Regions from separate parts of the Treponema sp. J25 genome, predicted to be linked through region 1. Evidence: riboswitches for the same ligand, from Rfam matches in the RefSeq annotation. Region 1 holds a riboswitch; the other holds the start of a gene.

Evidence for each region. Region 1 has a riboswitch for thiamine pyrophosphate ahead of thiD (bifunctional hydroxymethylpyrimidine kinase/phosphomethylpyrimidine kinase). Riboswitches for the same ligand answer to the same signal wherever they lie in the genome.
Region 2: linked by a shared signal. The riboswitch ahead of C5O22_RS11450 (ECF transporter S component) and the one ahead of thiD (bifunctional hydroxymethylpyrimidine kinase/phosphomethylpyrimidine kinase) in region 1 are both predicted to bind thiamine pyrophosphate.

What each region holds. Positions count from the first base shown of each region.
Region 1 is NZ_PTQW01000033.1:13,336-16,733, reverse strand. It holds gene tig (trigger factor) at 1-216, opposite strand, end outside; tRNA gene C5O22_RS10220 (tRNA-Gly) at 342-413, opposite strand; tRNA gene C5O22_RS10215 (tRNA-Leu) at 457-537, opposite strand; tRNA gene C5O22_RS10210 (tRNA-Gly) at 723-794, opposite strand; tRNA gene C5O22_RS10205 (tRNA-Lys) at 798-870, opposite strand; tRNA gene C5O22_RS10200 (tRNA-Arg) at 1,027-1,100, opposite strand; tRNA gene C5O22_RS10195 (tRNA-His) at 1,136-1,208, opposite strand; TPP riboswitch at 1,299-1,404, shown strand; gene thiD (bifunctional hydroxymethylpyrimidine kinase/phosphomethylpyrimidine kinase) at 1,502-2,317, shown strand; gene thiE (thiamine phosphate synthase) at 2,335-3,054, shown strand; gene bioB (biotin synthase BioB) at 3,044-3,398, shown strand, end outside.
Region 2 is NZ_PTQW01000040.1:935-4,332, reverse strand. It holds gene C5O22_RS11460 (energy-coupling factor transporter transmembrane component T family protein) at 1-31, opposite strand, end outside; gene C5O22_RS11455 (ABC transporter ATP-binding protein) at 25-1,470, opposite strand; gene C5O22_RS11450 (ECF transporter S component) at 1,636-2,232, opposite strand; TPP riboswitch at 2,374-2,466, opposite strand; gene C5O22_RS11445 (glycoside hydrolase family 27 protein) at 2,577-3,398, opposite strand, start outside.

The sequences.
Region 1 (3,398 bases):
AAGTTTACCGAAGGCATCTGCCTTTACCGCTTCTCCGAGCTTTCGTTCTACAAGATCCTGGGGGGCCTTCCCTTTCCGGAAACCCGGCAGTTGAATGTTTTTGGCGTAGTAACTGAGTACATCCGTATATTCTTTCCGGACCTCTTCTTGAGCTACCTTCACCGTAAGCTGAACCTGGGAGTGTTCTTTCTTTTCAATTTCTCTGGATACTACCACGGTAATCCCTCTTGTGTGGAAAAATGGGGCAAATCATATACAAGATTTGCCTGACCTGGGACGCATCATTGTGCCCTGGCTTGAAAAAAAAGGCGACCCGATGGCCGGATCGCCCCATCGTTACGAGCGGGAAACGGGGCTTGAACCCGCGACATCCACCTTGGCAAGGTGGCGCTCTACCACTGAGCTATTCCCGCATACCCCAGGTGGGACTCTTTTCTAGAAGAACCCCACGGTGCTTGCGAGAGAAGGGACTTGAACCCTTACGCCTGAGGCACTAGATCCTAAGTCTAGCGTGTCTACCAATTTCACCACTCTCGCATGCCGGTGGTATATATTACAGCCGCAACTACTGTACTGAAAAGTCCCGGTTCTGTCAATAGGATTGAGGTTAAGGTGCTCTCTAAATATATGCTTTATAACATTTTGTGTTTCTTTAAGGTTTTATTTACAGTGACTATTGGGTATCAAAATAAAAAAACCGTGCAATTCCTGCACGGTTGTAAAGCGGGAAACGGGGCTTGAACCCGCGACATCCACCTTGGCAAGGTGGCGCTCTACCACTGAGCTATTCCCGCAGATGAGCCGCGAAGGGATCGAACCTTCGACCCGCAGATTAAGAGTCTGCTGCTCTGCCAGCTGAGCTAGCGGCCCAAAATACTCGCCCCTGACGGACAGAATGCTCTATCCTCACAGCGACTGTTTCTGTCCCGTAGCTCGGTACTATCGGAAAGTCCCCTTCTTCATTACGCACGGGCCTTTTCTCCGTTAACCGGAGACTGTAGTACCCTCCACTGCTACAGAACATCCTGCGTCCGGAGGGACTCGAACCCCCGGCCTACGGATTCGAAGTCCGTCGCTCTATCCAGCTGAGCTACGAACGCATATGTTGTATGAGCGCCGGATCCGATGCCGCATGGGTGGATGACGGGGCTCGAACCCGCGACACCCAGATCCACAGTCTGGCGCTCTACCAACTGAGCTACATCCACCGTCGACTGACAGGGCTTACTATGCACCAAAAACAAAAAATAGTCAATACTTCTGTTGACGAAAAACCGTTCCTGTCGTAGCATAAAGCGAGTTGCTGCTTGGGGAGCCAGGAATGGCTGGCTGAGAAAGGGACGTCCCCTGACCCATGAACCTGATCCGGGTAATACCGGCGGAGGAAAGCAGGTGGTGGATAAATGTTTTCTCCCTTCCTTGGTTTAGTTTTTTCTAACTGAAACAAATCTATTCCTCTCCAGGCAGTCCCGGGTGATCCAGCATAAGGGAGATGTACATCATGAAACAGCTTCTTACTATTGCAGGGAGCGATGCCTCTGGAGGGGCGGGTATCCAGGCGGATCTTAAAACCTTTGCTGCCCTTGGTTGTTACGGTATGTCTGTGGTTTGTGCTGTGACGGCCCAAAATACCCAGGCGGTGCTCCAGGTGCATAGCATACCGGAAGAGATGATTGGTGCCCAGATTGAGGGGATTTTTCAGGATATTCGGGTAGATGGGGTAAAAATAGGTATGGTAGGGAATGCCGCTGCGATACGAACGGTAGCCCAGCATCTTCGGTTTTATCGGCCACCTCTGGTTGTCCTAGACCCTGTCATGGTCTCCAAAAGCGGCTATCCCCTTTTGGATCCCCAGGACCGTCAGGTACTCGTGGATGAACTATTTCCCCTGGCAGATCTTATAACTCCTAATATTTATGAGGCTGAGGTTCTTACCGGAGAATCTATTCAGAATATTCAAGATATGGAACGGGCTGCGCACAAGCTTCTTTTCTTAGGGGCCCGGGCGGTACTTCTTAAGGGGGGCCACCTTGCTGCTCAGTGTGACGATCTCTTAGCGACCGATTCATCGATAAAAGTCTTTCCGGGTATTCGTATTGTTAGCGTTCATACCCATGGGACTGGTTGTTCCTTATCATCGGCTATTACTGCCCTTTGGGCCCGGGGAAGCAATCTTGAAGAGGCCATAGCGGAGGCAAAAGCCTGGCTTACGGAAGCAATTAAAGAGGGGATCCCCTTAGGAAAGGGGCACGGACCGGTACATCATTTTCATGCTTTTTATGATAGGGAGGGACTGCCCAGGCAAAAAAGGCAGTAAAAAAAGAAGGGGAAAGTATGCAATATTGTGAAAATGAAGAACCAACCCAGAACTTGTCCATTCCGGCAGGAGGCATCCTTTGTGTTATCACGGGCCGGTTTTTATGTGCTCCTGACCAGTATCAAACGATGCTGGAAAACATATTGGAAGCTCGTCCTGATATGATTCAACTGAGGGAGAAAAAATTAGAAGGAATACCGGCTGTGTCGGATCGGGTATTTTATGAAGAGGGCCGTTGGCTGAGGGCGCAGTGCCGAGAAAGAGGTATCCTTTTTATTGTGGATGATCGGCTTGATATGGCTATGGCCCTCGATGCAGATGGAGTACATTTAGGCCGAAAGGATCTTCCCCTTTTGGTAGCTCGAAAACTCTGGGGACGGAACAAACTCTATGGTGTTTCGGTTGGTACTATTGAGGAGGCCCAGCAAGCAGAACTGCAGGGAGCACGTTATCTGGGCTATGGAGCAGTATTCCCTACTGAAACAAAACAGGATATCCGACCCAATAATCTTGAAGGGCTTGAGGCAGTGTGCAGCGCGGTACGAATTCCTGTGTTAGCTATCGGTGGTATCGGGATGGATCAGGTTCCCCAGGTGATGAAGCGAGGGTGTGGTGGAATTGCGGTGGTGTCCGCTGTATGGAAAGCTCCTCATCCTGGTATAATGGTACGAACCATAAAGAATCTCATGGCTGAAAATTGGAATTATCAAACAATAGGAGAAACAAATGCATCTTGAGTCAATAATTCAGCAGGTACTTGATGGTACACCAGTAGATAAAGAACAAGCCCTGTTCCTTGTTACGGTTCCTCTCGAACCGCTTTGTGAAGGGGCAGAAAAGATTCGTCGTCACTTCTGTGGGAATGTTTTTGATGTGTGTGCTATTGTGAACGCCCGTAGTGGTCGTTGTCCTGAGGATTGTAAATTTTGTGCCCAGTCGGTGTATTATGTAACACCGGTTCAGGAATATCCTCTTTTGTCTGAAGAAAAAATTCTTGAACAAGCCCGTCTTTGTGCCAGGGCGGGTATTCATCGGTTTTCTATTGTGATTTCTGGAAGATCGGTTGAGTCAAAAGAACTAG
Region 2 (3,398 bases), on a different contig from region 1:
CTGATGAAGGGGGCACGCTTTTTTCTACCATAGGTATCCTTCCTTAAAAGTTCGAATGGTGCAGGGGAGCCGGCTCAGAAAAGGGGTATCGTGGCTTACCATCAAGATGGTCTGTTGTTCCCGGATACTTTGATTGAGTAGTTCTAGTAAAATGAGGCGATTTTCCTGGTCAAGCCCATAGGTCGGTTCATCCATGATGATAAGGGGCCGACCCATGGCCAGGGCGATGCAGAGGGTGAGCCGGCGTTTTTCTCCCTCACTCAACTTAAAAGGATTCGTTCCCAGTCGATGGGTAAGGGAAAACCGTTCTGCTAGTTCAAAGGCCCGGGAATGGGATGGCGCGGAGTTCCTTTCCCCCTGGGAAAGGGCCAGATGCAATTCTTCCCGCACCGTGTCGGCTATAAAAAGGTGTTCTGGGTTTTGAGGGACATAGGCGATGTACGAGTAGAGTGCTTCCTGGGTAAGAAGGGCCCCATCCTTTCCCTCAATAAAAATCTTTCCTTTTTCTACCGGCAAAAGACGGAGTATTTTTTTGAGCACCGTGGTTTTCCCGCATCCCGAGGGCCCCTGGAGGGCAAGACAGGTCCCATGGGGAAGGCTCAGCGAAAGGTTCTGAAAAAGAGGAGGACCGCCGGGATAGCTATGGGAAAGGTGGCGAATTTCAAGCAGGGGGGCGGCGCTCTGAAGGGGAGAATGCACGGATGGAACCGAAGCGAGGTTCTGGCCAACTTCCCGGGAAGCCTCTGGCTCCCCCCCTGATGGGTCCTCGGGAACGGGGGGGCTATTCTGAGAGGAAACAAAGGTTGATGCAGCGAGGGCTGACCGCGGCGGTCCCTGTTCCTCGTATAGTTTTCCCTTTTCTACTTTGATCCACCGGTGACAGAAATCGGCAAGAAGTTCGTACCGGTGTTCCACCAGGATGACCGTTATTTCCGGGGGTAGCTGTCTAAGATCCTTGAAAAACTGGGTCGCCCGCTCTTCATCGAGGAATGAGGTGGGTTCGTCGAGGAACAGGACCTCCGGATTCCCCATGAGGGCGCAGGCCAGGGAAAGACGCTGGCATTCTCCCCCTGAAAGGCTTAAGGGGTGGCGCTGGGCAAATCCGGTCATCCCAAAGCGGGAAAGGGCGTCCTCTGCCCGTCGGAGAATTTCCTCCGGGGCTATCCCTTCGTTTTCCAGGGGAAAGGCCAGTTCTTCTATTACCGTCGGGGTGATAATCTGGGCTTCGGGGTTTTGTAACACCACCCCTCGCCGACGGTACAGAAGTCGACGGGTGCCGGTTAGCTCTCCCCCGGTGTGCTCTGGCGCAAGACCCGCCAGAATCTGCAGGAGGGTGCTTTTACCGCTGCCAGAGGACCCAAAAAGAAGCAGCCGTTCCCCTCTTTGAATGGAAAGGGAAATGCGGTCCAGCACCGGCCGACGCCGACCGGGAAAACGGAACGAGAGATTCTCTATTTCGATAAGATTCATGTATGGCTAGTCCAGTTCATCAGGTAGGTCATGTGCCCATAATGAGAGGCCCCCACCCACCGTCGTATCCCGACTTCCCCTTCAGGATGCGAGAAGCCTCGGGCAAAACCTGGCATCCTTAGATGCGGGAAACACCGCAGGCGGGGGTTCATCATCCCCCTGACTTTATTCTTCGCTTTCTTCTTTGACGAGGTCATCCCCTGAAAGCAGATTGGAGGTAACCCCGGTCCGGATGATTCCCCGACCTATGTGATAGGCAAGCCAGCCAGCCCAGAAGAGGCCGCTTACGGAAATAGCAATAATCTGAACTGGCCATAACCAGGGCTGTAAGGTCCAGTACTGGCTGTAAAAGAAATCGAGAATATACGAACAAAGGGCGGATGCAAACCCCGCAAGGAGCATCATCGGAAGGTTCCATTTTTTATAGCGGCCAAGAGCAAAGGCCGCTTCTGCCCCAATCCCCTGTACCAGACCCCATATGGCGGCGGTAATTCCCCACTGGGTGATAAACCCTTCGAGGATGGCGGCCAGGACTTCTCCAAGGAGGGCCGCCCCCGGTCGCCGAATCAGAAAGGCCACCAGGGTCCCCCCAATAAACCAGACCCCCGACATAAGGTACCGTAGCCCAATGGCTTCCAGCGGTTTAGCGAGGGCTTCGATGAAGGTCCATGCCCAGAACAGAACCCCGATGGCGATGGAAAGCACCACCAGGATCACGACTTCATTGAGTTTCCAGGAAAAAAGAGCGTTTTTCCCAGCCATACGAACTCCTTTCCCGGTATCAGAGCTTTTTTCTGTTCTAAAGCAAAGGGAAAGCACCAGCATTGGAGCTCCCCCGTAGTACTTCAGAACAGGAATCCTTTCCTGTACCGGCTCCATGAGATTTGTGGCTGTGGGGATACTATGGGATTATGTCAGGATCCCTGCGCTGGCATTACCCAGATCAGGTTCAACGGGTATAATCTCAGGCCCAACGGACCACCCCACGACGGAACCAGTATAAAAAGCTTGATAAAAACTGTCAACGTCTTGAATTTTGCTCTGTATTGTTCCTTCCCTTGGCTGCCTCGGATCGGGCCCCGTCATGGCCTATCAAAAAATAATTTCTAAAAGGGGCTCTCCTTTCTCATTAGCCGGTACAATCGTACCCCATGGGGAGGCACAGTGGAACAGATCTGTTCCTGAGAAAGGGTCCAACTTTGCTGGGTGAACAGTTCTTTTGCTATCCACGGGTTTTGAGAATAGGGCTCTTCTTCGAGAATGTTTTTGAGGTCTGTTTGTATGTTTTGTTGAGTTTCGGCCAGGTTAAAGTGGGCCAGATAGTATGTATCCCCCGCTCCCCAGGCGGTCCATACTGCTGAATGTTCATCCCGGGAAAATTGTCGGCTCCCCAAGGAGCACTGACATATTTCCAGGATTTCTTGATTGGTAAGGAGTGAAAGGGTCCAGTAATCATTCATAGTAAGATCCCCGCCGAACATAAGGGGCGATCGGAACATGCACCAGAGAGCAAATAGGGTCTGTTGTTCATCTCGGGTAAGGTTGGTATATCGGGGGCCACCGTGACTGCGGATACCAATGTATCCCAGAGGAAGCATGTCCGCATCGGGCCAGTGGCCTGGACCCACAAAAGGGGCCCATTGTTCACAACGACTAAACATATCGTGAACCTGGGACCAATTATCCCACATATCGTCGGTCATACGCCACAGGTTAGCATGAGCTATAAGGTGTTCCGCTTCTGATAGAGGAGCCGGCCCCGGGGAAAGGCTCAACACGATAGGTCTTCCGCATCGGTCGATGGCTCTTCGAATACATTCTACTTCCCCTTTGTGATAAGGCCGGGCGATATCATCGACTTTAAGATAATCTACCTCCCATTGGGCATAAAGATCGATAATCGAATTATAGTAGGCCTGGGCGCCGGA